DNA from 3 places in the Streptomyces sp. NPDC058650 genome. Region 2 is predicted to be linked to each of the others. Evidence: riboswitches for the same ligand, from Rfam matches in the RefSeq annotation. Region 2 holds a riboswitch; each other region holds the start of a gene.
What was found. Region 2 has a riboswitch for cobalamin ahead of ACFWWU_RS20595 (ABC transporter substrate-binding protein). Riboswitches for the same ligand answer to the same signal wherever they lie in the genome.
Positions count from the first base shown of each region.

Region 1: another riboswitch for cobalamin. It lies ahead of ACFWWU_RS12190 (ribonucleoside-diphosphate reductase subunit alpha); the one in region 2 lies ahead of ACFWWU_RS20595 (ABC transporter substrate-binding protein).
Region 3: another riboswitch for cobalamin. It lies ahead of ACFWWU_RS33100 (energy-coupling factor ABC transporter permease); the one in region 2 lies ahead of ACFWWU_RS20595 (ABC transporter substrate-binding protein).

Region 1 covers NZ_JBHXRL010000005.1:420,079-429,896, forward strand. Annotated here, with positions in the region: gene ACFWWU_RS12170 (HD-GYP domain-containing protein) at 1-936, shown strand, start outside; gene ACFWWU_RS12175 (tetratricopeptide repeat protein) at 1,017-1,997, shown strand; gene def (peptide deformylase) at 2,059-2,697, shown strand; gene ACFWWU_RS12185 (ribonucleotide-diphosphate reductase subunit beta) at 2,782-3,795, opposite strand; gene ACFWWU_RS12190 (ribonucleoside-diphosphate reductase subunit alpha) at 3,795-6,161, opposite strand; cobalamin riboswitch at 6,290-6,434, opposite strand; gene ACFWWU_RS12195 (GNAT family N-acetyltransferase) at 6,482-6,982, opposite strand; gene mctP (monocarboxylate uptake permease MctP) at 7,066-8,712, opposite strand; gene ACFWWU_RS12205 (DUF3311 domain-containing protein) at 8,709-8,990, opposite strand; gene ACFWWU_RS12210 (GntR family transcriptional regulator) at 9,160-9,818, opposite strand, start outside.
Region 2 covers NZ_JBHXRL010000011.1:3,297-13,114, reverse strand. Annotated here, with positions in the region: gene ACFWWU_RS20625 (MFS transporter) at 1-766, opposite strand, end outside; gene ACFWWU_RS20620 (TetR/AcrR family transcriptional regulator) at 906-1,646, shown strand; gene ACFWWU_RS20615 (MFS transporter) at 1,650-3,047, opposite strand; gene ACFWWU_RS20610 (ArsR/SmtB family transcription factor) at 3,139-3,567, opposite strand; gene ACFWWU_RS20605 (ABC transporter ATP-binding protein) at 3,772-4,599, opposite strand; gene ACFWWU_RS20600 (FecCD family ABC transporter permease) at 4,596-5,684, opposite strand; gene ACFWWU_RS20595 (ABC transporter substrate-binding protein) at 5,681-6,742, opposite strand; cobalamin riboswitch at 6,829-6,954, opposite strand; gene ACFWWU_RS20590 (cold shock domain-containing protein) at 7,051-7,233, opposite strand; gene ACFWWU_RS20585 (TetR/AcrR family transcriptional regulator) at 7,567-8,160, opposite strand; gene ACFWWU_RS20580 (ScbR family autoregulator-binding transcription factor) at 8,675-9,325, shown strand; gene ACFWWU_RS20575 (SDR family oxidoreductase) at 9,333-9,818, opposite strand, start outside.
Region 3 covers NZ_JBHXRL010000026.1:106,909-116,726, forward strand. Annotated here, with positions in the region: gene ACFWWU_RS33065 (ArsR/SmtB family transcription factor) at 1-324, opposite strand, end outside; gene ACFWWU_RS33070 (heavy metal translocating P-type ATPase) at 446-2,344, shown strand; gene ACFWWU_RS33075 (PadR family transcriptional regulator) at 2,915-3,457, opposite strand; gene ACFWWU_RS33080 (FAD-dependent oxidoreductase) at 3,644-5,677, opposite strand; gene ACFWWU_RS33085 (ATP-binding cassette domain-containing protein) at 5,774-6,649, opposite strand; gene cbiQ (cobalt ECF transporter T component CbiQ) at 6,655-7,404, opposite strand; gene ACFWWU_RS33095 (energy-coupling factor ABC transporter substrate-binding protein) at 7,411-7,821, opposite strand; gene ACFWWU_RS33100 (energy-coupling factor ABC transporter permease) at 7,818-8,516, opposite strand; cobalamin riboswitch at 8,545-8,780, opposite strand; partial or broken gene ACFWWU_RS33105 (Rid family hydrolase) at 8,888-9,187, shown strand; gene ACFWWU_RS33110 (VOC family protein) at 9,236-9,628, opposite strand; gene ACFWWU_RS33115 (ArsR/SmtB family transcription factor) at 9,625-9,818, opposite strand, start outside.

The sequences.
Region 1 (9,818 bases), on a different contig from region 2:
AGGGGCCGCGGCCCCGACGCCGACCACCTCGCCCGCCGCGTCCTCACCGTCACCTTCGCCGCCCTCTGCTTCCAGCCCCTCTACAACTCCGGCGCCGTCGTCGCGTACCTCGGCGAGGGCCCGGCGTACGCCTTCTTCCTGCTGCTCCTGCTCGTCCTGACCGCCCTCTGTGACGCCGTGCTCGCCGCCCTCGTGCTCCGGGCCCGCACCGGATTCCCGTACGGCCCCCTCCTCCGCGACGAGCTGCGCGCCCTCCTCGGCATCGGTTCGGCCGTCTGCGCCACGGGCGCCGTCATGGCGCTCGGCGTGGCCGCGGCCGGGCTGTGGGCGCTGCCCGTGCTCGCCGTCCCGCTCCTGCTCACCCAGGTCTCCTTCCGGCGGTACGCGGCCGTGCGGACCGTCAACCGGCAGACCATCGCCTCGCTCGCCCGGGCCACCGAGATCGCCGGCTGCACCCCGCCCGGCCACGCCCGCCGGGTCGCCGCCCTCAGCGGGGCCGTCGGGCGGGAGCTGGGCCTCTCCGGGGCCGAGCTGACCGTCCTGGAGTACGCGGCGCTCATGCACGACATCGGACAGCTCTCCCTCGTCGACCCCGTCGAGGGCGGCGCCACCGCGGTCCTCCCGGCCGAGGAGCAGCGCCGGATCGCCCTCCTGGGCGGCGAGGTCGTCCGCAGGACCGGGGTCCCCGCGGCCGTCGCCGTCGTCGTCGAGCGGCAGGCCGACCCGTACCGCGAGCAGCCGCTGCCCGCCCGGATCGTCCGGGCCGTGAACGCCTACGACGACCTGGCCGGCGACGGCGCGGGCGCCGCCCTCGAAGCCCTGGAGCGGCTCCGCCTCGGCACCGCACGCGACTATCACCCGGACGTCGTCGAATGCCTGGCCAAGGTCCTGGCACGGGGCGGAGCTGCTGGGGTGACCTCGGCCGCCCCTGGGTAACCCATGGGTAATGAGCGCGCGTCCGACCGGGCATGGTTGGATGCGAACAAGAGGGTGAAAGCGACCGGCAGGCGGGAATCGTGAGGATCTTCGGGAAGGTACGGCATCGGCCCTCCGCCTCGTGGCGGCAGGCCACCGACCGCGCGTTCACGCTGATCGGCGACGGGCGGTACGAGGACGCGGGCGCCCTGCTGACACGTGCGGCGGATCTGGAGCCCTGGCTCTCGGAGTCCTGGTTCAACCTGGCCCTGCTGCACAAGTTCCGGCACGACTGGGAGCAGGCCAGAGCGGCCGGGCTGCGCGCGGTCGCGCTGCTCGACAAGGAGACCGGCGCCCCCGACTGGTGGAACGTCGGCATCGCGGCGACCGCGCTCCAGGACTGGCCGCTGGCCCGCCGCGCCTGGCAGGCGTACGGGCTGAAGGTGCCCGGCGCCGCCGCGGGCACCGGCGAGCCCGTCGGCATGGAGCTGGGCAGCGCCGCCGTCCGGCTCTCGCCCGAGGGCGAGGCGGAGGTCGTCTGGGGCCGCAGGCTCGACCCGGCCCGTATCGAGGTCCTCTCCATCCCGCTGCCGTCCTCGGGGCGCCGCTGGGGCGAGGTCGTCCTCCACGACGGCGTGCCGAACGGCGAGCGCACCACCACCGCGGGCCCCTCCTACCCGGTCTTCGACGAGATCGAGCTGTGGGCGCCGTCCCCCGTCCCCACTTGGGTGGTCCTCCTGGAGGCCGCCACCGAGGCCGACAGGGACGCCCTGGAGCAGCTCGCCGCCGAGGCCGGTTTCGCCGCCGAGGACTGGTCGTCCTCCGTGCGGCTGCTCTGCCGCGCCTGCTCGGAGTCGATCATGCCGAGCGCCGAGGGCGAGGGCGAGCACTCCGACCCGCACGACCACAGCGAGCCGGGGCACCCCGGGCCGCTCGGCCACCGCTCGCCCGGCGAGCTGTGGGTCCCGGAGCGGGAGTGCGGCCTCGCGGCCCCGGCGGGCCTCGTGCGTGGGCTCCTCGACGGGTGGGTGGCGGACAGCCCCGACAGTCGTGAGTGGCGGGATCTGGAAGAGGTCTGCTGACGACTGCCCGTAGGCTGTGCGGGATCGTTTACTGGGGTTCCGAGGAAGGCACGCGCCGGACATGACGCAGCAGGACACTGACGGGCAGATCATCGACGGAAACGACGGATTCGTCGTGGACACGGAGGACTGCGAGGCGCGTGAGCTCGCCTACCGCGAGCGCGGCACGGCCCGCCCGATCACCGTCGTCGGCAACCCCGTGCTCCACAAGGAGTGCAAGGACGTCACCGAGTTCGACGACGCGCTCGCGGCGCTGATCGACGACATGTTCGCCAGCCAGAAGGCCGCCGAGGGCGTGGGCCTGGCCGCGAACCAGATCGGTGTGGACCTCAAGGTCTTCGTCTACGACTGCCCGGACGACGAGGGCGTCCGGCACACCGGCGTCGTGGTCAACCCGGTCCTGGAGGAACTGCCGGCCGAGCAGCGCCACCTGGACGAGTCCAACGAGGGCTGCCTGTCCGTGCCGACCGCCTACGCCGAGCTGGCCCGCCCCGACTACGCGGTGGTCAGCGGCCAGGACGCCCAGGGCAACCCGATCAAGGTGCGCGGCACCGGCTACTTCGCCCGCTGCCTCCAGCACGAGACGGACCACCTGTACGGCTACCTGTACATCGACCGCCTCTCCAAGCGCGACCGCAAGGACGCCCTGCGCCAGATGGAAGAGGGCACCCCGCGGTACGAGGTCGTCCCGAACGCCTGATCGCGGCAGGCGTTCACGGCGAAGGGCCCCGCGCCGTCACCGGTGCGGGGCCCTTCGCCGTCTCCCTGGGACCGTCCGTACGGACTAGAAGTCCTCGTCCAGGTCCACCGAGCCCTCGACCGCCACCTGGTAGGCGGACGGGCGGCGCTCGAAGAAGTTCGTCAGCTCCTGGACGCCCTGGAGCTCCATGAACGCGAACGGGTTCTCCGAGCCGTACACCGGGGCGAAGCCGAGGCGCTGGAGGCGCTGGTCGGCGACGCACTGGAGGTACTCGCGCATCGACTCGGTGTTCATGCCGGGCAGGCCGTCGCCGCACAGGTCGCGGCCGAACTGCAGCTCCGCCTCCACGGCCTCCTTCAGCATGTCGGTGACCTGCTGCTGGAGGGCGTCGTCGAAGAGCTCCGGCTCCTCCTTGCGGACGGTGTCCACGACCTCGAAGGCGAAGTTCATGTGCATCGTCTCGTCGCGGAACACCCAGTTGGTGCCGGTCGCGAGACCGTGCAGCAGGCCGCGGGAGCGGAACCAGTACACGTACGCGAAGGCGCCGTAGAAGAACAGGCCCTCGATGCACGCCGCGAAGCAGATCAGGTTCAGCAGGAAGCGGCGGCGGTCGGCCTGGGTCTCCAGGCGGTCGATCTTCTCCACCGAGTCCATCCAGCGGAAGCAGAACTGCGCCTTCTCGCGGATGGAGGGGATCTCCTCGACCGCGTCGAACGCGGCGGCGCGGTCGTCCGGGTCGGGCAGGTAGGTGTCGAGCAGCGTCAGATAGAACTGGACGTGCACGGCCTCCTCGAACAGCTGGCGCGAGAGGTACAGCCGCGCCTCGGGGGAGTTGATGTGCTTGTACAGCGTCAGCACGAGGTTGTTCGACACGATCGAGTCACCGGTCGCGAAGAAGGCGACCAGCCGGCCGATCATGTGCTGCTCACCGGGGGTGAGCTTCGCGAGGTCGGCGACGTCCGAGTGGAGGTCGACCTCCTCCACGGTCCACGTGTTCTTGATCGCGTCGCGGTAGCGCTCGTAGAAGTCCGGGTAGCGCATCGGACGGAGGGTCAGTTCGAAGCCCGGGTCGAGCAGGTTCTTGTTGTCGCTGGACATTACTGGCAGGCCTCGCAGGACTCGGGGTTTTCCAGGGAGCAGGCGAGGGCCTCTTCGGGGGTCGCCTGTACGGGGATGGGCGCGGCGGCCGCCGTCGACGCCTGGGCGGCGCGGGCGATCCGGGTCGCGGGGCGCGAGCGCAGGTAGTACGTCGTCTTCAGCCCCTGCTTCCAGGCGTACGCGTACATCGACGACAGCTTGCCGATCGTCGGCGTCTCCAGGAACAGGTTCAGGGACTGCGACTGGTCGAGGAACGGGGTGCGGGCGGCGGCCATGTCGATCAGGCCGCGCTGCGGGATCTCCCAGGCCGTGCGGTACAGCTCGCGCACCTCGGCCGGGATCCAGGTGAAGCCCGCGACCGAGCCGCTGGCGTCGCGCAGCGCGTCCCGGGTCTGCGCGTCCCACACGCCGAGCCGCTTGAGCTCGGCGACGAGGTACGAGTTGACCTGGAGGAACTCGCCCGACAGCGTCTCGCGCTTGAAGAGGTTGGAGACCTGCGGCTCGATGCACTCGTACACGCCCGCGATCGAGGCGATGGTCGCCGTCGGCGCGATCGCCAGGAGCAGGCTGTTGCGCATGCCGACCGTGGCGATCCGCTCGCGCAGGGCAGCCCAGCGCTCGGGCCAGTTGAGCTCCACGTCGTAGTGGTCCGGGTGCAGGACACCGCGGGCGGTGCGGGTCTTGTCCCAGGCGGGGACCGGCCCGCTGCGCTCGGCGAGGTCGGCGGAGGCCTCGTACGCGGCGAGCATGATCCGCTCGGCGATCCGGGTGGACAGCGCGCGCGCCTCGGGGGAGTCGAACGGCAGCTTCAGCTGGAAGAAGACGTCCTGGAGGCCCATCGCGCCCAGGCCCACCGGCCGCCAGCGGGCGTTGGAACGCCCGGCCTGCTCGGTCGGGTAGAAGTTGATGTCGACGACCCGGTCGAGGAAGGTGACGGCCGTGCGGACGGTCGCGTCGAGCCGCTCCCAGTCGATGTCCTGGGTCGAGGCGTCCACGAAGGCGCCGAGGTTGACCGAGCCCAGGTTGCAGACCGCGGTCTCGCCGTCGTTGGTGACCTCCAGGATCTCCGTGCAGAGGTTGGAGGAGTGGACGGTGTGGCCGGGCTCGGCGGTCTGGTTGGCCGTCCGGTTCGAGGCGTCCTTGAAGGTCATCCAGCCGTTGCCGGTCTGGGCCAGGGTCCGCATCATCCGGCCGTACAGGTCACGGGCCGGCATGCTCTTGCGGGCCAGGCCCTTCGCCTCGGCGGCGCGGTAGGCGGCGTCGAACTCCTCGCCCCACAGGTCGACGAGCTCGGGCACGTCCGCCGGCGAGAAGAGCGACCACTCGGCGTCCGCGTTGACCCGGCGCATGAACTCGTCCGGGATCCAGTGCGCCAGGTTGAGGTTGTGCGTACGACGCTGGTCCTCGCCCGTGTTGTCGCGGAGCTCCAGGAACTCCTCGATGTCCGCGTGCCAGGTCTCCAGGTAGACGGCGGCGGCGCCCTTGCGGCGGCCGCCCTGGTTCACGGCGGCGACGGACGCGTCGAGGGTCTTGAGGAACGGCACGATGCCGTTGGAGTGCCCGTTCGTGCCGCGGATGAGGGAACCGCGGGCGCGGATGCGGGAGTAGGAGAGGCCGATGCCGCCCGCGTGCTTCGAGAGGCGCGCGACCTGGTGGTAGCGGTCGTAGATGGAGTCCAGCTCGTCCTGCGGGGAGTCGAGGAGGTAGCAGGAGGACATCTGCGGGTGGCGGGTGCCGGAGTTGAAGAGCGTGGGCGAGGACGGGAGGTAGTCCAGGCGGCTCATCAGGCCGTACAGGGCGGCCACTTCGTCGAGTGCGTGGGCGCTGTCGTCCTCGGCGAGGCCGCAGGCGACGCGGAGCATGAAGTGCTGCGGGGTCTCGATCACCTTGCGGGTGATCGGGTGGCGCAGCAGGTAGCGCGAGAAGAGGGTGCGCAGACCGAAGTAGCCGAAGCGGTCGTCGGCGGCCTGGTCGACGGTCGCGTCGAGCCGGTCCGCGTGCAGCGCGACGAAGTCGGCGGTGCGGTCGGCGATCAGGCCCTCGCGGTGACCGACGGCCACGGAGGCGGAGAAGCACACCGCGCCCTGGCTCGCGGCCTCGTCGGCGATGGTGATCGTCAGGAGCCGGGCGGCGAGCCGGGAGTAGGCCGGGTCCTCGGAGATCAGGCCGGCGGCCGCCTCGGTGGCCAGCTCGCGCAGTTCCGCCTCGTCCGACGTGGCGCTGCGGCCGCGGAGCGCGGCGGCGGCGACCTTGCCGGGGTCGGTGTCGGGCAGGTCGGCGGTGAGATCGGTCAGGGTCCGCAGCAGCATGGTGCCGGGTCCGTCGCTCTCGATCGCCGTGGCCGGATCGGCGGGCGCGATGGTCACGTGGGGCTCTCCCTCGCTCGGCTCGGGGCCGCGGCGGGGGAAGGCGGGCAGGCGGGCACCCGTACCGGATGCGCCGCGTCCACCGGCCCACTCCGCGAGGCCCGGACGTCAGTGACACCCGGAACGGAAGGACCGGGTGTGCTGTCGGCAGGTCCTCGGACTCACCTCGTACGCGCGTATGGGTACGAAGCACACCGTTGCGGGACAGTTCCGGATTCGCGCCGGATTTCCCTGCGTCGACAACGAGGACGAGCATACATGTGGTGGGCGCCGCTCGCGGAACCCACCACATGTTGTGTCGCCCTGCTGTCCTCGGGGTGTCAGAACTCCAGGGCGTAGGTCCTCAGCCGGTGGCCGGGAACCGGATCCCAGTCCCGCTCAGGGGTGCGAACGAAGCCCATCCGCTCGTAGATCCGGTGCGCCGAGACCATCTTCGCGTCCGTGGAGAGCACGAGCCGCGCGCACTCCGGCGCGGCGCCCGCGCGGTCGGCGCAGGCGCGTACGAGCGCCTCTCCGACGCCCCTGCCGCGGGCCTCGGGCGCGACCACGAGCATCCGGAACTCGGCCTCGCCGGTGACGGCTATGTCCGCCCAGGTGGTGTCGCCCCGGGCGAAGGTCACCCCGCCGATGATCCGGTCGTCCGCGTCGACGGCGACGAGCACCTCGGCCTCGCGGGCCCGGCGGGCCGTGTCGCGCAGCATGGCCAGATAGAAGTCGTCCTCGCCGTGGAGCAGCAGCCCGTCGTTCAGATAGGTCAGCCCGGTGAGTTCCCCGAGCTCCTCGTACTCCTCGGGCCGTACCGCCCTGATCGTGAAGTCCATGGAGCCAGTCTGCCTCGAAGGGCACGCGCAGGGGCCCGGGGTCTCCTGGCGGAGATCCCGGGCCCCTGCGTCGTACCGCGAGGTCAGTGCACTCCGGCGCCGACCTTCGGGTCCGCCGTGGGGTCCGTCTTCGGCTTCGCCGTGCGGGACGGCGCGTCGGCCGTGTAGTCCGACGGGGAGGTCTCGTCGATGCCCTCGGGGGCCTTCACGGCCTTGAGGACGAAGGTCAGGACGACCGTGACGACGAGGTTGAGGACGAAGGCGGTGAGACCGATGTAACCGATCTCGCCGATGCCCGGGATCTCGGCGGAGGAACCGCCGAAGTGCTTCTGTGTCGGGCTCGCGACGCCGTACGCGGCGACCGTGCCGTAGAGCATGCCGACGGCCCAGCCGGCGAGCAGCGCCCAGCGGTGGAACCAGCGGGTGAAGAGACCGCCGACCAGCGCCGGGAAGGTCTGGAGGATCCAGATTCCGCCGAGCAGCTGGAAGTTGATCGCGACCGTCTTGTCCATGGTGAGGACGAAGGCGAGCGCGCCGACCTTCACCAGGAGCGAGACGAGCTTGGAGACCTTGGTCTCCTGGGCCGGGGTCGCGTTCGGTTTGATGAAGTCCTTGTAGATGTTGCGGGTGAAGAGGTTGGCCGCGGCGATCGACATGATCGCGGCCGGGACGAGCGCGCCGATGCCGATCGCGGCGAAGGCGACGCCCGCGAACCAGTCCGGGAACATGGTCTCGAAGAGCTGCGGGATGGCGAGCTGGCCGTTCTTGACCTGGATCCCGGCGGCGATCGCCATGAAGCCGAGCAGCGCGAGCAGGCCCAGCATCAGCGAGTACAGCGGCAGGATCGTGGTGTTGCGGCGGATCACCTCACGGCTCCGCGAGGACAGCGTCGCCGTGATGGAGTGCGGGTACATGAAGAGCGCGAGCGCCGAGCCGAGCGCCAGCGTCGCGTACGTCCACTGGCCGGCCTCGCCGGGGACGAGCGAGCCGCGCGGCTTGCCGGTCGCCTCGTTGGTCTGCGCGTACGCCTCGCCGGCCCTGGCGAAGATCTCGTCGAAGCCGCCGAGCTTGATCGGGATGTAGATGATCGCCACGGCGATGACGATGTAGATCAGGGTGTCCTTGACGAAGGCGATGAGCGCCGGGGCGCGCAGGCCCGAGGAGTACGTGTACGCCGCGAGGACACCGAAGGCGATGAGCAGCGGCAGGTCCTTGATGAACCAGTGCGTGGTCTCGCCGCCGCCGACGCCCATCACGTCCAGGACGGCCTGGATGCCGACGAGCTGGAGCGCGATGTACGGCATGGTCGCGAGGATGCCGGTGACGGCGACCGCGAGCGACAGGCCCTTGGAGCCGAAGCGGCCGCGCACGAAGTCGGAGGTGGTGACGTATCCGTGCTTGTGCGAGACCGACCAGAGGCGCGGCAGGAAGGTGAAGATCAGCGGGTACACCAGGATCGTGTACGGGACGGCGAAGAAGCCGGCCGCGCCCGCCGCGTAGATGGCCGCCGGGACGGCGACGAAGGTGTACGCGGTGTAGAGGTCGCCGCCGAGCAGGAACCATGTCACCCAGGTGCCGAACGACCGGCCGCCCAGGCCCCATTCGTCGAGGCTGTTCTCGTTCTCGGCCCTGCGCCAGCGCGAGGCGAGGAATCCCATGACCGTGACGGCCAGGAAGAAGAAGATGAATACGGCGAGCGCGACGCCGTTCACGCCGGTCACGTCCTTCATCGCACGTCACCTCCCTTGCGGCCTCGCTGGTCCAGCTGCCACAGCTTGTACGCGATCATGGTGAGCGCGGTGGAGACGAGCACCCAGAGCATCTGGTACCAGTAGAAGAACGGGATGCCCGCGAAGAGCGGTTCGGCCTTCGCGTAGGAGCTCACCCAGAGCATCGCCACGAACGGCGCGAACAGGCAGAGCGCTATCACCACCCGCAGGGGGGTGATGACGGGTTGTTTCCCTTGTGCCGTTTCTGCCGCTTCCGGCACCTCTGACGCCTCTGACATGGCGATTTCGTCCCCTCGCTGATCACCTCGGTAATGCTGGGGAAATCTAGGGGACGCTTACGCTCCGCGGAACCCCTGTCCGTATAACGGAAGTGAATCCCCTGGAACACGAAAACGAGGAGGGCCGCCGGGACTTCGGCGACCCTCCTCGTCAGGCGTGCGGATCCGCTCAGCCGTTGGGCCGCTTGAGGCGCGCCACGAACTTGTACCGGTCGCCGCGGTAGACGGACCGTACCCACTCCACCGGCTCGCCCTGGGCGTCCAGGGAATGGCGGGAAAGCATCAGCATCGGCAGGCCCACGTCCGTACCGAGCAGACCGGCCTCGCGGGGGGTGGCGAGGGAGGTCTCGATGGTCTCCTCGGCCTCGGCGAGGTGCACGTCGTAGACCTCGGCGAGCGCCGTGTACAGCGAGGTGTACTTCACCAGCGAGCGGCGCAGCGCGGGGAAGCGCTTGGCCGAAAGGTGGGTGGTCTCGATCGCCATCGGCTCACCGCTCGCCAGGCGCAGCCGCTCGATGCGCAGCACCCGGCCGCCGGCCGAGATGTCGAGCAGTCCGGCGAGCGTGTCGTCGGCGGTGACGTACCCGATGTCGAGGAGCTGCGAGGTGGGCTCAAGGCCCTGGGCGCGCATGTCCTCCGTGTACGAGGTGAGCTGCAGGGCCTGCGAGACCTTGGGCTTCGCCACGAAGGTGCCCTTGCCCTGGATGCGCTCGAGGCGGCCCTCGACGACCAGCTCCTGGAGCGCCTGGCGCACGGTGGTGCGCGAGGTGTCGAACTCGGCGGCGAGCGTGCGCTCCGGCGGAACCGGTGTGCCGGGCGGCAGGGTCT
Region 2 (9,818 bases):
CGAGCGGCACCATCGGCTCGGGGGTGACGTTCTCCCAGATCACGAAGCCGACGAGGCAGACGACCGCGACGGCCAGGGTGACGAGGGAGCGGCCTTCGAAGGCGCCGTGCTGCGGGATCTCGATGATCCACCAGATCAGCGCGGTCATGCCGACGGCGGAGAGGATCGCGCCGAGCGGGTCGGGCTTCTGCCAGGGGCCCTTCGACTCCGGCATGAGGGTGAGGGCGGCGACGACGGCGAGGACGACGACCGGGACATTGATGAAGAAGATCGACTGCCACGAGAACCGGTCGATCAGGACGCCGCCGAGGACCGGGCTGCCGACGAGGCCGAGCATCGACACGGAGCCCCAGGCCGCCATCGCCTTGGGCCGCTCGTCCTCGTCGAAGACCGTGATGAGGATGGAGAGCGTCGAGGGCATGATCAGCGCGCCGCCGACACCCATCGCGGTCCGCGCGGCGATGACCTCGCCGGGGCTGGTGCAGAACGTCGCGGCCAGTGATGCCGCGCCGAAGAGCAGCAGGCCGATGATCATGATCTTCCGTCGGCCGAACCGGTCACCGAGACTTCCGGAGGTGAGGAGGAGTCCCGCGAAGACGAGGATGTAGGAGTCCAGGATCCACTGGATGTCCTGGGCGCTCGCGCCGATGTCCTCGGTCATCGCGGGGACCGCGACGGTCAGCGCCATGCTGTCGACCACCAGGACCAGGGTGCTGAGGCACAGCACGACCAGGATCCACCAGCGGCGCGGGTTGCGGCTTTCCATGGGACTTCCCCCTCGACTTTCGTCTTTCGCTTGCCGTTCCTTCGTTGCGAACACTGTACGCAGACGCGCACAGTGTTCGCAACCCATTGCACCTGTACGCTGGACGCGAACGCCGTACGCCGCGAAGGAGGACCCGCCCATGGCCACCAAGGCGAACCCCGTCCCGTCCGTGTGGACGCGACAGCAGCCCGCGCCCGATCAGCCCGCTCTCAGCCGGACCGCGATCGTCCGCGAGGCGATCGTCATGCTGGACACCGACGGCATCGAGGCGCTGAGCATGCGCAAGCTCGGCGCCCGTCTCCACGCCGGCGCCGCCTCGCTCTACCGCCATGTCGCGACCAAGGACGAGCTCATGGAGCTCGCCGTGGACGAGGTCGCCGCCGAGATCGCCGTCCCTCCGGCCGAAGCCGCCCGTGGCGGAGCCGGCTGGCGCACCGCCGCGACCGAGGCCGCGGGCTCCTTCCGTGCGACGGCCCTGCGCCACCCCTGGCTCTCGTCCGTCCTCGGCCAGGCGGGTCTCGCGTATCTGGGCCCGAACCTGATGGCGTACTCGGAGCGGCTCGCCGCCCTGTTCGCGGCGGCCGGGTTCCCGGAGCCGAGCCGGGCGATCGACACCCTCCTCTCGTACGTCATCGGGATGAGCACGACGGAGGCCGCCTGGCTCACCACGGTCGCCCGCTCCGGCGAGAGCGAGGCCGACTTCATCGCCCGTCTGATGCCCGCCGCCCAGCAGGCCGCGGCCGGCCACGACCACCTCACCGAGGCGTACGCCGACTCCGCCGTCCACGCGGTCGTCGACCCCGTCGCCATCCGCGACGAGAAGTTCGCCTACGGCCTGGACGTCGTCCTCGACGGCCTGGAGATGCGCCTCCCCCGATAGGCCTTACGGAGCCGGGGCGGCCTCCCCGCGCGGCCAGCGGCGGTGCAGTTCGTCGATGCGGAAGTCGTGCGCGTGGCGGCCGCCGCCGCCGACCTCCGCGAGGTGGGGGTGGCCGGCCGGGAGTTCGGGGTGGGCGTGTGCCGGCGCGGTCGGGTCCGTACGCGGCCACAGGCGGGTGGCGGCCAGGGCGCCGAGCAGGGCGACCCCGGCGAGCACGGCCGCCGAGACCATGAGCCCGGCACGCGCGGCGAGCCAGCCGGCGAGGGGATAGGTCAGCAGCCAGCAGGCGTGCGAGAGGGAGAAGCGGGCGGCAAAGGCGGCCGGCAGATCGGCGCTCCGGGCGGAGCGGCGCAGCAGCCTGCCGCCGGGCGTCAGGATCGCCGAGGTCGCCGCGCCGAGCACCAGCCAGACCGCGAGCAGCCCGGGCCAGGACCATGCCCCCGGCGTGAGCGCGAGTCCGACCGCGAGCAACCCGAGGGCGCCGGCCAGGACGAAGGCGGCGCGCAGCATGAGCGCCCGTTCACCCCCTGGGTCGGGCAGGCGGCGCGGCGCGCCCGCCCGTTCGGCGGGCCGGCGGTCCAGCGCCCGTGGGAGCAGGAGCGCGACCGCCATCGAGCCCGCTCCGTACGCGCCGAGGGCGAGCGGGACGTCTCCGGGGGTGCGGCCGAGGGTGTCGCGGACCAGGACCACCGTGTTGACGAGCACCGTCGCGCCCGCCGCCGCCACCGCGACGTCCAGGGCGAGCAGGGCCCTCAGACGCGGAGTGCCGAGGAGGATCCGCGTACCGAAGGCCGCCCTGGCGCGGAGGCCTCCCGCGCGTGCGGCGGGTGCGGGTGCGGGCAGGGCGGTCGCGCGGACGAGGATGCCCGAGGCCAGGAACCCGGCGGCGGTGCCGGTGAAGAGCCGGTCGTACGGGACGACGGTGAGCAGCGCGGCGGCGAGCACCGGGCTGAGCAGGCTCTCCAGGTCGTAGGCGAGCCGGGAGAGGGAGAGCGCCCGCGTGTAGTCGCGCTCTTCGGGCAGCACTTCGGGGATCGTCGCCTGGAAGGTCGGCGTGAAGGCGGCGGAGGCAGTCTGGAGCAGGAGGATCAGGACGTAGATCTGCCACACCTGGGTGACGAACGGCAGGGACAGGGCGACCCCGGCCCGGAGGAGGTCCATGGTGACGAGCAGATTCCGGCGGGGCAGCCGGTCGGCGAGGGCGCCGACGACCGGGCCCATGCCGACGTACGCGGCCATCTTGATCGCGAGGGCGGTGCCGAGCACGGCGGAGGCGTTCGCTCCGGCGAGGTCGTAGGCGAGGAGGCTCAGCGCCACGGTCGCGAGGCCGGTGCCGGCCAGGGCGACGACCTGGGCGGTGAAGAGGCGCCGGTAGGTGCGGTTGCGCAGCACGGACAGCATGGGGATGCCCCCGGTCGGCCAGGGCGGTCGGCGGACCCCCTCACCGTAACCGATACGTGCATAGGTGCGCACACGTTGACGCCAGGGGCGCTCAGTCGTGCCAGGGCTCGCCGCTCACCACGTGGTCCGCGCGACTGATCGCCTCGACGACCAGCCGCTTCAGGTGCCCGTCGGGCATCGCGTACACGACCCGCCGCCCGTCCTTGCGGGACTGCACGAGGCCGCCGAGGCGCAGTTTGGCCAGGTGCTGGCTGACGGCCGGGCGCGCCGCCCCGCACGCCTCGGTCAGGGCGCTGACGTCGGCCTCTCCGCGGGTGAGCAGCCACAGCAGGTGGAGCCGGGTGGGGTCGGCGAGGAGCGCGAACACCTCCGCCGCCGCGGCGAGTTCCCGCGCTCCCGGTGTCCGCTCGTGCGGACGCGGACGCGGACGCGACACGGCGGCCGCCTCGGCATCCGCCGCGGGATCCGTCGTGGGGCCGTCGGGACCTGCGGCGTCTGCCGGATCTGCGCGCTCGGACATGGGGCCATCGTAGGCAGACCGGCCCACGGCTCGGCCCTCGCGCCCGCCGCCGAGGATCACCCCTCGTGCCCGACGCCGCGGCTCGGCCCTCGCGCCCGACGGAGGGTCACCCCTCGTATCCGACGCCGAGGCTCAACCCTCGTGCCGACCGAGGATCACTCCTCTCACCCGCCACCGCGGCTCAGCCCCGTGCCCGCCCACGATTCAACCCTCGCACCCGGACTCGGCGGGCGTCGGGAGCGTTCCCAGGAAGCGGATGTGGGGGCGGTCTCCGGGCGTCGGCCGGGTCACCGTGGCGCGTACCCGGTACACCTCGGCGATGAGCTCCTCCGTCAGGACCTCGTGCGGGGTGCCCCGGGCCACCACGCGACCCTCCGCGAGGACGACGAGCCGGTCGCAGTACAGCGCCGCGAGGTTCAGGTCGTGCAGGGCGACGACGGCGGTCAGGCGGAGCCCGGCGACCAGGGTCAGGAGGTCGAGCTGGTGCTGGATGTCGAGGTGGTTGGTGGGTTCGTCGAGCAGGAGTTCGCGCGGTTCCTGGGCGAGGGCGCGGGCGATCTGGACCCGCTGCCGTTCCCCGCCCGAGAGCGTCCGCCAGGAGCGGTGCGCCTTGTCGGCGAGGCCGGTGCGGGCGAGGGCGGAGCGGACGGCGGCCTCGTCCGCCGCCGACGCGGGGGTCCAGGCCCTCCGGTGCGGGACGCGGCCCAGCCGGACGGCGTCGAGGACGGTCAGGTCGACCTGGGTGTCGGCCTGCTGCTCGACCGCGGCGAGGCGCCGCGCGACCGTGCGGCGGCCGAGGCCGTCGAGGGGATCGCCGTCGAGGGTGACGACGCCGCTGTCGGGGGCGAGGACGCCGGCGAGGAGGCGCAGGAGCGTCGACTTCCCCGATCCGTTGGGGCCGAGCAGGCCGGTGACGGTGCCGGGACGCGGGGCGAGGCTGACGCCGTCGAGGACGGGGGTGCCACCGACGGTGCGCGAGACCCGGTCGGCGCGGAGCCCCGCGCCGCCGCACGCGTCGGTGGTCGTGGTCATCGCGCACCCCTCGTGCGGTAGAGGACGATGACGAAGCCCGGTACGCCGATCAGCGAGGTCACCACGCCCACCGGAACCTCCTGGGGATCGAGCACCGTACGGGCGAGGGTGTCCGCCCAGACGAGGAAGACCGCTCCCGCGAGCGCCGTGACCGGCAACAGCCGGGCGTGCCCGGGACCGACGAGCGCGCGGGCCGCGTGCGGCAGGACGAGACCGACGAAGCCGATCACGCCGGCCGCGGAGACCAGAGCGGCCGTCAGGAGGGCGGTGACGCACAGGAGGACCGTCCGGGCGCGGGTGACGGCGACGCCCAGTGACGCGGCGGCGTCCTCGCCGAAGGCGAAGGCGTCCAGCGTCCGCGCGTACCCGCCGCAGATCAGCAGGGCCGCCACGAGCACCGCGAAACACACCCGCACCTCGTCCCAGCCGACCCCGCCGAGCGAGCCGAGCAGCCAGAACAGCACGCCGCGGGTGGTCTCCGCGTCCGCGGCCGTCATGACGACGAAGGAGGTCAGCGCGGAGAAGAGCTGCATCGCCGCGACCCCGGCGAGGACCACGCGGTCCGGCGAACCGCCGAGGGTGTGGCTGAGCAGCAGCACGAGCGCGAAGGAGCAGACCGCCCCGAGGAACGCGCCGCCGGTGACGGAGAGCACTCCCCCGCCGACGCCGAGGACGACGACCAGGACGGCGCCGGTCGAGGCTCCCGAGGAGACGCCGAGGACGAAGGGATCGGCGAGCGGGTTACGCAGGAGCGACTGCATCACCGCCCCGCACACGGCGAGTCCGGCGCCGCACACGGCCGCGAGGAGGGTGCGGGGCAGGCGCAGGTTCCAGACGATCCCGTCCCGGATCGGGGACAGTTCCGAGGCGCCGCCGGCCAGGTGGGCGACGACGACGGACCGCACCTCGCCGACACGGATGTCCGCCGGCCCGATGGTGATCGCCACGGCGACCGACGCGCAGAGGAAGGCGAACCCTGCCAGGGCCCACGCCAGGGCCCGGCCGCCGCGCCGCGCTGTGGCCGACCGGGTGGGAGGACGGGGAGCGGCGGGCCTGACGGGGCGGGTGAGGCGCGCGAGGGTCACTTGGCGAGCCCGTACGAGCGGAGCGCGGCCGCCACCTTCTCCACGCCCTCGACCGTACGGATCGTGGGGTTCATCGCCTGGCCGCTGAGCAACACGTACCGCTTCTTCCTCACCGCCGTCATGTTCCTGGTGACCGGGTCGGACTCCAGGAAAGCGATCTTCTTCGCGGCGCTCTCGGCCGACTGGGAACGGCGGGTCAGATCGCCGATCACGAGCACGTCCGGGTCGCGGTCCGCGACGGTCTCCCAGTTGATCTGGGGCCACTCCTCGCGCGTGTCGTCGAAGACGTTCTTCGCGCCGAGCGCACGGGTCACGATGCCCGGGGCGCCGCAACAGCCCGCCATGTAGGGGGACTCGGCGTTGGCGAACCAGTAGAGGACCGTGACGTCCTCGAAGTCGCCGGACGAAGTCGCCTTCGCCACCCGGCCCTTGAGTTCGGCGACGAGCTTCTCGCCTCGCTCTGGCACCCCGAACACCCGGGCCAGGTCACGGATCTCGCCGTGGACGGTCTCCATCGTGAGCGGCCGGGTGCGGACACCGTCGCCGTCACCGCTGTTGTCCTTGTCGGCGCAGTCGGTCGGCGAGAGGTAGGTGGGGACGCCCAGCTTCGCGAACTGTTCGCGGGGCGCGACGCCGCCCTTGCCGAGCGTGTACGCGAACGAGGCGGCGGCGAAGTCGGGTTCGGTGTCGAGCACCTTCTCGAAGGAGGGGTAGCGGTCGGCGAGGCGCGGCACCTTCGCGTTCTGCGCCTCAAGTCCCTTGAGGACGGGGTCGGTCCAGGTCCCGGTGCCGACCATCCGGTCGGCCAGGACGAGGGAGAGCATGATCTCGGCGGCCCCCTGGTCGAGGGCGACGGCCCGCCGGGGCGGGCGGTCGATCCGTACGCGCTCTCCGCAGTTGTCGAGGGTCACGGGGTAGTCGGAGCCCGCACCGTCGGCGGGGCTCTTCGCCGAGGGCGTCGTGGCGGGTCCGCCGCCACAGCCCGTCGCGGTCACGAGCAGGGTCAGGGTGCCGGCGAGAAACAGCGCGGCGGAACGGACGGGGTGTGCGAGCGGCACGGAGCATTCCTCTGCGTCCACGGCTCATACGCGGAGCCTGTCGTACGGTGCTCCCCGGTCGACGGCGTGACGCCGGGGCCGCCAGCAGGTCTTCGGACTCGGGGTCATCCGGACGGGGCGCCTTCCCGGGCCTGTCCCGCCGCCCAGTGGCCGATGCTCCGCCCGTCGCCCTCACCGCTGCGCGTCAGCTCCGGATTCCCACCGGATTCCCTGACCCGTACGCTCGCCCGTTCGGGTGAGCGCATAGGTGCGACTGGCCTCGGCACAGTACCACCGGGGACCCGTCGCACCTCCGGCCGTGGGCCGGGTCAGAGACGCAGCTCCTTCGCCTCGAAGCGGCCGTCACCGAGAACGAGGGCGAAAGTGACCTGCTGGCCCTCGGAGACCGCCTGCACCTCTCCCTCGATGTCCGCCGCGCTGAAGTACACCTGCTCATCGGAGCCCACCGGGACGACGAAGCCGTACCCGCCGAGACGATTGAAGGACTGCACGAACCCTTTGCTTCTGCCTTCCACGGCGGCCTCCCTGTCGTCACCGGCGAAGTGCCTCTCAGGGGAGATCTACCCCGTCGGCCCGCACTTCGCCCGTCAGGGGGACACCCGCGGGTGTTCCCTGCGGTCAGCTCGCCGGCCCCGATGTGCGGGCCACCTCCACAGTCTCGTACAATCTTCAACAGAGGTCCGGTGCCGGAGATCCCCCGTGTCCGTCACCGGGCCTCGCCGACTTCCCGGCGCCTCCCCCGCCCCTGCGGTCCCGGGTCCTCCCGCTCGGTCCCGCGTCCACACGGTGCCGCGGGCCCGTGACCCGCCCGGACGGGCGGCGCCTCAGCGGGCGCCGGGGTACGCGGTCCGTGCCGTGATCCGGGCGATGCGCCGCGCCGACTCCTCCGGCGAGGCCACGGGCCGGACGATGTGGCTGACCGTGAGCCGCACGATCGTCTCGACCGCGAGACGTCGCGACTCCTCGTCCACCTCGGGCCAGGTCTCGATCGCGTACGCGTCGAGCATCGCCGTCGCCGTCCCGAAGGCCGGCTCCGGGCGGGTGGCCGGACAGGCGAGGAGCTCGTCCTCGCCACCCCGCTCGGCCACCAGGACCCCCTTGATCAGAGGGTTGTCCGCGGCCCGCTGGAGGGTGTAGCCGACCCCGGCCGCGGCCGTGGCCTCCAGTTCGCCCCGGTGGGCGTCGAGTTCGCGCTGGATGCCGCGCAGGAAGCCTTCCACCTCGCGCTGGACCAGGGCTTTGCCGATGGCGTCCTTCGAGCCGAACTCGTTGTAGAGCGTCTGGCGGCTGATCCCGGCGGCCCGCGCGATGGCGGTCATCCGCAGCCCGCCCCGGCCCTCGGCGGCGACGAGGAGGTAGGTGGCGTCGAGTACTCGCTCGCGCAGCAGGGACCGGACGCTCTCGCGTAAACGTGTCATCGTGGCCACACTTTATCCACGGGGGACGGGCCCGCCCGTCCCCGTACGGCAGGCGCCCGGCCCTGTACGGGACGGCCCCCGCCCTCTCCCGTCACCGGCTCCGGCTCCGGCTCCGGCTCCGGGTGAGCCGCCCGCCCAGGTACGTCGCGGTGACCGCGGCCTCCTCCGGGACGCGTTCCGGCGGGACGGTGTACGGGTCCCGGGTCCCGGGTCCCGGGTCCCGCTGGGTCTGCCCGAGCGCTGCGGCGGCGTCCTCCGCCGTCGGTATCCACCGACAAACCTTCCACTCGGTTTGTTCATGCCCACACCCTCGGCCCGGAACGCACCGTGGACCCTTGCGGGGGCGCATGCCGACGCCCTCCATGGGTAGGTAAATCCGACAACACCGAAGCGCCCCTGCATCCCAACGAAAGCTCGTAGAATACCAATCAGTCGGTTTGAGGTCGTCGAGTGGTACGGCGCGACGGGGCGCAATTCCGTACCGCTGCGACGCATGGTGCTACTGGAGCCGTTGGTGACCAAACAAGAGCGGGGCACACGGACCCGCGACGCGCTGATCAGGTCGGCGGCAGGAGAGTTCGACCTGCACGGCTACGCCCTGGCCACACTGTCCGCGATCAGCATGGGAGCCGGCGTCAGCCCCGGGGCGCTCCACTTCCACTTCGAGAACAAGGCGGCGATCGCCGAGGCCGTCGAGGACGCGGCCTGCACGACCCTGCGGCGGACCGCCCGGATCGCGTACGGCCACCGGTCCAACGCCCTGCAGAACCTCGCGGACACCACGCACGCGCTCGCCCGCCTGTTCCGCGAGGACATCGTCGTACGGGCGGGCTTCCGGCTCAGCTGCGCGAACGACAGCCGTACGGAGCTCAATCTGCGCCAGGAATGGCAGAGCTGCGTACAGCAACGGCTCGCGGAGGCGGCCGACGAGGGTCTCCTCGCCGCCGGCATCGGACGGCAGCAGGACCTCGCCCGCACGATCGTCGCCGCCACCGTCGGCCTGGTGACCCTGTGCCAGGACAACGCCGAGTGGCTCTCCCCCCACACCGTCACCGGTCTGTGGCGCACCCTGCTGCCGACCCTGACGGCGCCGGAGGCCCTCGCGGGCCTGGAACCGGCGGGCACCGCGGCCGTGATCAGCCGCTCGCTCGCCCCGGTCGGCTGACCGTGGCTCAGAGCGCGCTTCCTCCCGTGGCGTCCACGTACTGGCCGGTGATCCAGCGGGCGTCGTCGGAGACGAGGAACGCGACGATGTCCGCGATGTCGGCCGGCGTCCCGAGCCGGTTGAAGACCGAGTAGGCGGCGAGGGCGGCGCTCGCCTCCGGGGTCGCCCTGCGTCGCGCGTTCATGTCCGTCGCGACGAACCCGGGGGCCACGGCGTTGACCGTGATCCCCCGGGGCCCCAACTCCTTGGCGAGGGCGAGCGTCATCGTGTCGACGGCGCCCTTCGTCATCGCGTAGGTGACGGAGTCGGGGAAGGCGATCCTCGTCGCCGCCGAGGAGACGTTGATGATCCGGCCGCCGTCGCGCAGCCGGCCGAGGCCCCGCTGGATCAGGAACAGCGGGGCCTTCACGTTGATCGCGAACAACCGGTCGAAGACCTCGGTGGTCAGTTCGTGGATGCGGCCGGAGCCGCTGGCGCCCGCGTTGTTCACGAG
Region 3 (9,818 bases), on a different contig from region 2:
CAAGTGCTCGATGTGGTAGACGGCTTCGTCGAGGAGCTGGGCGACGTGGTTGTCGTAGAGGCTGTACTCGATCCGGCGGCCCTGGCGGACCCCGCTGACGAGGCCGAGGGCGCGCAGCAGACGGAGCTGGTGGGAGACGGCGGACTGCTCCATGTCGACGGCGGCGGCGAGCTCGGTCACGCCGCAGGGGCCCTGGCGGAGCTTGGTGAGGATCATCAGCCGCGACGGGGTGGCGAGGGCCTGGAGGGTGGCGGCGATGGTCGCCGCGGACTCGGCGTCCAGGTGGGTTGCGGGGGTCGTCTCGCCGTTCACTCCGTGTCCCATGCGCTCATCGTAGCCGCGGCTTGTATGTCAATACGTGAAGACCTCTTCATGTGTTCGGGTATGGTGATGCCCCGCCCCTGCCCTCGCCCTCCCGACCACCCTCGAAAGAGGTGCTCATCCCATGGTCCTCCCGGAGCTGGACACCGCTCAGGCCACGGCCCCCGCCCCCGTCCGGGCGGTCCGCCCCACCCGCACCCGCGCCACCGCCCTCCCCGAGGTGCGCTGGGCCGCGCTCGCCGCCCTCGCCTTCCTCGCGGCCTTCCCCCTCGACCTGGCCGGCGCCCCCGGCTGGGCCTGGGGGCCGCTCTACGCCGTCTGCTACGCCGCCGGAGGCTGGGAGCCGGCCCTCGCGGGCCTCCGGGCGCTGCGCGAGCGGTCCCTCGACGTCGACCTGCTGATGGTGGTCGCCGCGCTCGGTGCCGCCGCCATCGGCCAGTACCTCGACGGCGGACTCCTCATCGTGATCTTCGCGGTCTCCGGCGCCCTGGAGGCCCTCGCCACCCGTCGTACGGCCGACTCCGTACGCGGGCTCCTCGACCTCGCGCCCGCCACCGCCGTACGCCTCACGGGGGCGGGCGAGGAGACCGTCGAGGCCACCGCGCTCCTGCCCGGCGACACCGTCCTCGTACGGCCGGGGGAACGCCTCCCCGCCGACGGCACCGTCCTGAGCGGCACGAGCGACATCGACCGCGCGAGCGTCACCGGCGAACCGCTCCCGGCCCCCGCGGCACCCGGCGACGAGGTCTTCGCGGGCACCCTGAACGGCTCCGGGGCGCTGCGCGTCCGCGTCGACAAGGACCCCGGGGACTTCGTGGTCGCCCGGATCGTCGCCCTCGTCGAGGAGGCCAGCGCGACCAAGGCCCCCACCCAGCTCTTCGTCGAGAAGATCGAACAGCGCTACTCCGTCGGCGTCGTCGTCGCCACCCTCGCGCTCTTCGGCCTGCCCGTCGCCTTCGGCGCGGACCTCACCGAGGCGCTCCTGCGCGCGATGACCTTCATGATCGTCGCCTCGCCCTGCGCGGTCGTCCTCGCCACCATGCCCCCACTGCTCTCGGCCATCGCCACCGCCGGGCGCCACGGCGTCCTCGTGAAGTCCGCCGTCGTCATGGAACGGCTCGGCGCGGTCGACCGAGTGGCACTCGACAAGACGGGCACCCTCACCGAGGGCGCGCCCCGGGTGACCGCCGTCCGCGGCGACGGGACCGCGCTCGCCCTCGCCGCCGCGGCCGAGGTCCCCAGCGAGCACCCGCTGGCCCGCGCCGTGGTCGCCGAGGCCCGCGCCCGGGGTCTGCGCGTACCCGAGGCGACCGACTTCGCCGCCGAGCCGGGCCAGGGTGTACGGGCCGTGGTCGACGGCCATGACGTACGGGTCCGCCGGGCGTCCGGCACCCACGGCGACACCGCGGTCGAGGTCGTCGTCGACGGCGCCCCGGCCGCCGTACTGGAACTCTCCGACCGGCTCCGCGAGGGAGCGGCGGAGGCGGTCGCCGCCCTCGGCAGGCTCACCGGCACCGCCCCCACCCTGCTGACCGGCGACAACGCGGGCGCCGCCGCCCGGATCGCCGCCGAGGCGGGCATCGGCGACGTCCGCGCCGGACTCCTCCCGCACGAGAAGGCGGAGGCGGTACGGGAATGGGAGCGGGCGGGCGCGAAGGTGCTGCTCGTCGGCGACGGCGTCAACGACGCTCCGGCCCTGGCCGCCGCCCACACGGGCGTCGCCATGGGCAGGGCCGGTTCCGACCTGGCCCTGGAGACCGCCGACGTGGTCGTCGTCCGCGACGAACTCGGCGCGATCCCGGCCGTCGTGGCGCTCTCGCGCCGCGCCCGCCGCCTGGTCGTCCAGAACCTGGTGATCGCGGGCGTCTGCATCGGCGCCCTGGTCGTCTGGGACCTCGTCGGCCACCTGCCGCTGCCGCTGGGCGTCGCCGGTCACGAGGGTTCGACGGTCCTCGTGGGCCTCAACGGCCTGCGGCTGCTACGCGAGGCGGCCTGGCGTCGAGCGGAGAACGCCGCGTCCTGAACCGCCACCCACGCCCCGGCTCCGCCCGGGCGGCCGAACGGCCGGGCTCCCGGGTGGTCGGACCGCCGGTCGGTCGGACCGCCGGACCGCCGGGCTCCCGGGCGGCTGGTCGGTCGGTCGGACCGCCGGGCTCCCGGACCGCCGGAATGCCGCGCTCCCGGCGCCTGCCGGAATGCCGGACCGTTGGGCTCCCGGGCTGCCGGGTGGCCGGACCGCCGGACCGCCGGGCGGCCGATCGGTCGGTCGGACCGCCGGGCGGCCGAACCGCCGGGCTCTCGGGCTCCCGGACCGCCGGAATGCCGGACTGCTGGGCTCCCGGGCGGCCGGGTGGCCGGACCGCCGGGCTCCCGGGCTCCCGGACCGCCGGGCTCCCGGCCTTCCGGAATGCCGGACTGTTGGGCTCCCAGGCTCCCAGGCGGCCGGGTGGCCGAACCGCCGGTCGGTCGGTCGGACTGCTGGGCTCCCGGCCTGCCGGAATGCCGGACCGCCGGGCTCCCGGCCTGTCGGACCGCCGGGCGGCTGAAGCGGCCGGGCTCCCGGACTGCCGGGCTCCCGCACGGCGTCGCGCCGCTACGCCCCCTCCGGTTCCAGCTCCGCGAGTGCGCCCGTCAGCCACTCCACCCAGAACCGCTCCAGGTCCACCCCGCCCCGCAGGACGAGATGGCGCAGCCGGTCCGGCTCGGTGCGGCGCCGCTCCGCCGGGAAGTCCCGCTCCTCGATCGCGAGGTACTCATCCAACTGCTCCCGGTGCAGGGCGAGATGGCGCTCCAGCTCGGACCGGAGCCCCTCGGTCCCGACGATCGCGGCGGCCCGCATCCGCAGCAGCAGGGCGGCCCGCATCGGCTTCGGGTCCTCGGACCTGGCGACCCAGTCGCTCAGCTCCGCCCGGCCCGCGGGCAGCACCTCGTACTCCTTCTTCTGCCCGCGCGCGGGCACCGGAGCGGGCAGGGCACGGATGTGCCCCGCCTGCTCCAGCCTGCCGAGCTCGCGGTAGATCTGCTGGTGCGTGGCCGACCAGAAGTAGCCGATCGACTTGTCGAAGCGGCGCGTCAGTTCGAGGCCGGAGGACGGCTTTTCGAGCAACGCGGTGAGGATCGCGTGCGGGAGGGACATGCTCGCATCCTAGATTCGGCCGGCCACACGGATCACCGGACGTGGATCACCCTGCGGCGATCACCGGGCGGCGATCACGGCGCGGCGATCACCGGGCGGCGATCACCGGGCGGCGATCAAGGCGCGGCGATCACCGGGCGGGGGTCACGGCGCGGCGATCACCGGGCGGGGGTCACGGCGCGGGGATCACAGCGCGGCGGCGAGCCGCGTGCCCTGGTCGATCGCCCGCTTGGCGTCCAGCTCGGCGGCGACGTCCGCGCCACCGATGAGGTGCGTCGAACGCCCCGCCGCCACCAGCTCCTCGTACAGGTCCCGCCGCGGCTCCTGGCCGGCGCACAGCACGATCGTGTCGACCGGCAGGAGCTGGGCCTCTCCGTCGATCGTGACGTGCAGGCCCTCGTCGTCGATCCGGTCGTACGACACGCCCGCCACCATGGCGACGCCCCGGTGCTTGAGCTCGGTGCGGTGGATCCAGCCGGTCGTCTTGCCGAGGCCCGCGCCGACCTTGGTGCTCTTGCGCTGGAGCAGGTGCACCTGGCGCGGCGGCGCGGTGCGCTCGGGGGCGCGCAGTCCGCCCCGGTTCTCGTAGGAGGTGTCCACGCCCCACTGGCGGAAGTACGTCTCGGGGTCCTGGCTCGCGCCCTCGCCGCCGTCCGTGAGGAACTCGGCGACGTCGAAGCCGATGCCGCCGGCGCCGATGATCGCCACCCGCTCGCCGACCGGCGCGCCGTCCCGCAGCACGTCCAGGTAGCTGACGACGCTCGGGTGGTCCACGCCCACGATCCCGGGGGTGCGCGGGGAGACGCCGGTGGCGACGACGACCTCGTCGTAGCCGTCGAGGTCGCCCGCCGCCACCGGGGTGTTCAGGCGGACCTCGACGCCGCGCTCGGCGAGCTGCACGCGGAAGTAGCGGAGGGTCTCGTCGAACTCCTCCTTGCCCGGCACGCGCTTGGCGATGTTGAGCTGGCCGCCGATCTCGGCGGCGGCGTCGAAGAGGGTGACGGCGTGGCCGCGCTCGGCCGCGGACACCGCGCAGGCGAGTCCGGCGGGGCCGGCGCCGACGACCGCGACGCGCTTGGCGAGGCGCGTGGGGGCGAGGACGAGCTCGGTCTCGTGGCAGGCGCGCGGATTGACCAGGCAGGAGGTGATCTTCAGGTTGAAGGTGTGGTCGAGGCAGGCCTGGTTGCACCCGATGCAGGTATTGATCCTGTCGGCGCGGCCTTCCGAGGCCTTCGCGACGAAGTCGGGGTCGGCGAGGAAGGGGCGGGCCAGCGAGACCAGGTCGGCCCGGCCGTCGGCGAGGATCTCCTCGGCGACCTCGGGGGTGTTGATGCGGTTGCTGGTGACGAGCGGGACGGAGACCGAGCCCATCAGCTTCTTCGTCACCCAGGTGTACGCGCCGCGCGGCACGGAGGTGGCGATGGTGGGGATGCGCGCCTCGTGCCAGCCGATGCCGGTGTTGATGATGGTGGCGCCGGCCGCCTCGATCTCCTTGGCGAGCCGGACGACCTCCTCCAGGGTGGAGCCGCCGGGTACGAGGTCCAGCATGGAGAGGCGGTAGACGAGGATGAAGTCCGTGCCGACCCGCTCGCGGATGCGGCGGACGATCTCCAGCGGGAAGCGGACGCGGTTCTCGTACGAACCGCCCCACCGGTCGGTGCGCTGGTTCGTGGCCGCGGCGATGAACTCATTGATGAGGTAGCCCTCGGAGCCCATGACCTCGACGCCGTCGTACCCCGCCTCCTTGGCGAGCTCGGCGCAGCGGGCGTAGTCCTCGACGGTCTGCTCGACCTCGGCGTCGGTCAGCTCGTTCGGTACGAAGGGGCTGATCGGGGCCTGGATCGCGCTGGGCGCGACGAGGCCGGGGTGGTACGCGTACCGGCCGAAGTGCAGGATCTGCATCGCGATCCGGCCGCCCTCGCCGTGCACGGCGTCGGTGATCAGCCGGTGCTCGGCGACCTCCTCGGCGGTGGTGAGCTTCGCCCCGCCGTCCCAGGGGCGGCCGGCCTCGTTGGGCGCGATGCCGCCGGTGACGATGAGGCCGACGCCGCCGCGGGCGCGCTCGGCGTAGAAGGCGGCCATGCGCTCGAAGCCGTGCTCCGTCTCCTCCAGGCCGACGTGCATCGAACCCATGATCACCCGGTTGGGCAGGGTCGTGAACCCGAGGTCGAGCGGGCTCAGCAGATGCGGGTACGGGGTGGGGGTGGGGGTCGCGGTCATGGGGGCGCCTCCTCGCGCAGGATCAGTCGACCTCAGTTCTAGGGGACCCCTCCTCGTTATGCAACTAGTTGCAGAAGATTCGGGACGTGATGTCTACTACTCAGTAGCAAGTGGCCCGGCCCGCAGCCAGGCGTCCAGCTCCTCCGGCGTACGGGGCTCGGGCGCGTCCGGGGCGAGCAGCCCGTGGGCGCGCAGCAGCCGGGCGACGGACGTGCCCCAGGGCCGCCGCAGCCGCGCCGCGTCGAGCAGGGCGTCGTCCCCGAGGAGCTCGGCGACCGGACCGGTCCGCAGTCCGGCGGGGGAGAGCACCGCCGCCTCGTCCGCCCAGCGCAGCGCGAGATCCACGTCGTGCGTCGCCATCACCACCGTCGTCCCGGCCGCGCGGAGCCGCGCCAGGGCGTCGAGAAGCCGCTCCTGACCGTGCGGATCGAGCCCGGCCGTCGGCTCGTCCATGATCAGCACCCGGGGCCGCATCGCCACCGCGCCCGCGATCGCCGCCCGCTTGCGCTGCCCGTACGACAGCAGATGCGTCGGCCGGTCCTCCAGGGCCACGATGTCCAGCGCCTCCAGGGCCTCCCGCACCCGGAGCCGTACCTCCTCCTCCGGGAGCCCCAGGTTCATCGGCCCGAAGGACACGTCCTGCCCGACCGAGGCCGCGAACAGCTGGTCGTCCGGATCCTGCACCACCAGCTGCACGGTCGTCCGCAGCCGGGTCAGCCCCTTCCGGTCGTACGTCACCTCCGCCCCGTCCAGGAGCAGCGACCCGCTCCCGCGCCGCAACCCCCCGCTGAGCAGCCGCAGCAGCGTCGTCTTGCCGCTGCCGTTCCGCCCGAGCAGCGCGATGGCCCGCCCCTCCGGCACCGCGAAGTCCACGTCCGACAGGACCGCCGGCCCGTCCTCGTAGGCGAAACCCGCCTTCACCAGCTCCACGACGGGCGTCGCGGAGGTCGTCGGAGACGTCACGGCGGTCACGGCGGTCACGGCAGGAACCTTTCGAGTACGAGGGTGAGGGCGACGAGCCCGCCGAGGAGCCCGACGGCCGCCGCCAGGAACCGGCGGGAGACCGCGGCGGCGGGGACCAGGACCCGAAGGGTCCCGTCGTAGCCGCGCCCGGCGAGCCCCGACTGCAGGCGCTGCGCCCGGTCGAAGGCGCGGACGAACGACGTGGCGCCGAGCCCGGCGAGCGACCGCCAGGTCGCCGCCCGGGTGGTGTGCCCGAGCCGGGCGGCCTGCGCCTGGCGGATCTTGGACAGGGAGTCGAGGAGCAGGAAGATGATCCGGTACATCACGAGCGCCACGTCCACCACGGGCGCGGGCACCCCCGCGCGGACGAGCCGGGGGAGCACGTCGGAGACGGGCGTCGTGAACGCGAAGAGCAGCACCCCCAGCGAGGCGGCGGCGGTCCGCAGCAGCAGCTCGCCCGCGTGGACGGGCCCGCCGGGCGCGAGGGCCACGAACCCCCGTGCCCCGCCCACCTCGAAGAGCAGCGGCACCGCGCCCGTGACGCAGAACCCGAGCGGCACGCGGAACGCCCGCCACAGCTGACGGCCCGCCACTCCGGCCGGGCCGAGCAGGACCGCGAGCGTGGCCGCCGCGACGAGCACCGCACCCGGCCACGGCGGCAGACACACCGCGCACAGCGTGAGACCGAAGCCGAGCAGGGCCTTCTCGACGGGATGGCGGCGGCGCCAGCGACTGCTGTGCGCCGCCGCGTCGATAGGCAGCATGGGCGGTTACGCGTCCCTGTCCCCGGCTTCGACGCGCGAGTCCGCGATCGCGGCACCCTCCGCGCGCTTCGCGCTCTCCGCACCCTCGCCGGCCTGCGCCAGCGCGCGGGCCTCGCCCTGCCGACGTCCGCGCCGCACCCCGAAGTAGTAGGCGAGGACACCAGCGCCCAGCGCCGCCTGGAGGGCGAACAGCGCCGATTCGATCTCCCCGGACGGCGGCTCGTACAGAGGGCTGAACCACGGTTCGTAATCGGGCTGGAGCTCCGTGATCGCGGTCTCCGCCTCCGCGTCCGCCCCGGCGAACGGCTCTTCCTTGTGGTCGCCGAGCCCCAGTGCCAGCGGCAGCACCGCGAGCGCGGCGACGACGAGCAGCAGCAGGGCGTTGATCTTCGTGTTCCGGCTGACGGTGAAGCTCATCGCGCGGCCGCCTCCTCGTGTCGCTTCGTGGCGGACCGGGTCAGAACGCCCAGCCGGGTCAGCTCGCCCTTGCTGGACTGCATGAGCAGCCGCATCACGAGCACGGTGAGCAGGCCCTCGCTCACCGCCAGCGGGATCTGTGTCACGGCGAAGATGGAACCGAACTTGGCCAGGGAGCCCATGATGCCGCTGCCCTGGTCCGGGAAGGCCAGCGCGAGCTGCACGCTCGTGACGCAGTACGTGGACAGATCGGCGACGAACGCGCCGAAGAAGACGGCGACCATCAGCGGCGCACCGAACCGGCGCACCAGCAGATAGGTCCCGTACCCCGCCCAGGGTCCGACGATCGCCATCGAGAAGGCGTTCGCGCCGAGCGTGGTGAGTCCGCCGTGGGCGAGCAGCAGGGCCTGGAAGAGCAGGGTGATCGTCCCGAGGACCGCCATGATCGGCGGCCGGAAGAGGATCGCGCCCAGACCCGTACCCGTCGGATGCGAGCAACTGCCCGTCACGGAGGGAAGTTTGAGTGCGGACAGGACGAACGTGAAGGCGCCGGCGGCGCCGAGCAGCAGGGTGGACTCGGGGTTGGAGCGCACCTCGCGGGTGAGCGCGCGAACCCCGTGGACGACAAACGGAGCGGCGGCAACGCCCCAGGCGGCGGCGTGTACGGGGGGCAGATACCCCTCGGCTATATGCATGGTTGGGAGACCCTCTCCAGCACCTCGTGGATGGACAACGCACCCTGGCCGGTCTCCTGGCTGACGGTCATACGTCCCGACTCCGCCTTCCCACACCGCGGTGGTCTCCCACAACGGTCCAGTGGCTTGCCCGCGGGGGTCTCCCACGGGTGTGGAGCCGGAACTCCCGATCACAGTGGCGAGGGCCGCACCGGTACTGCACCGGTTTCCCGAACACCAAGGCCCTGCGACACTAGTCCGTTGACCAGGTGCATTACAACGCGGAGGAGTACGGAGCGATGAGGGATGTTCCACAGAGGGTCAGTTCCGGGTCGCCACTCGAACCGGAGATCGGCTTTTCCCGCGCCGTTTGAAAGGGTGCGCACGTAGCGGTCGCCGGGACCGCTCCCATCGGCGACGACGGGGCGGCCGTCGCGCCGGGTGACGTGTACGCCCAGACCGTCAGGTGTCTCGACATCGCCGAGGAGGCGCTGAAGGCGGCGGGTGCGTCGCTGGAGGACGTCGTGCGCACCCGCGTCATGCTGACCGACGTGACCTCGTGGAAGGAGGCCGCGCGCGCCCACGGGGAGCGGTTCGCGGAGGTCCGGCCGGTGACGACCTTCGTCGAGGTCACGCGGTTCATCGATCCCGCATGGCTCGTCGAGGTGGAGCTCGACGCCGTCGTCGGCTGACGCCGGGGAGAGCGGGCCGACCGGCGGTAGGCCCGCCTCCCGCCGGGCCTACTGGGGCTCCGTCGCGAGCTGGATCAGGTTGCCGCAGGTGTCGTCGAAGACGGCGGTGGTGACGGGGCCCATCTCCAGGGGTTCCTGGGTGAAGCGGACGCCGAGGCCGCTCAGGCGCTCGTACTCGGCCCGCACGTCGTCGACGGCGAACTGGGCCAGCGGGATGCCGTCCTGGACCAGCGCGTCGCGGTAGGGCTTGACCGCCGGGTGACCGGCGGGCTCCAGGAGGAGTTCGGTACCGGCGGGCTCGTGGGGCGAGACGACGGTCAGCCAGCGGTCCGTCTCGCCCAGCGGGACGTCGTGCTTCTTCACGAAGCCGAGGATCTCGGTGTAGAAACGCTCGGCCTTGGCCTGGTCGTCGACGAAGACGCTGGTCAGATGGATCTTCATGAGGTGCTCTTCTCCGGTCCGGGGGTGTCGGGCACGGGCCACCGCTCGGTGATGTGCCGCAGGGGAGCGGTGTTCAGGTCGTGGAACTTGTAGCGGCCCTCCCGCCTGGTCTCGACGAGCCCGGCGGCCTCCAGCACGGCGAGGTGCTGGGAGACCCCCTGGCGCGAGATGCCGAGCGCGTGCTTCATGC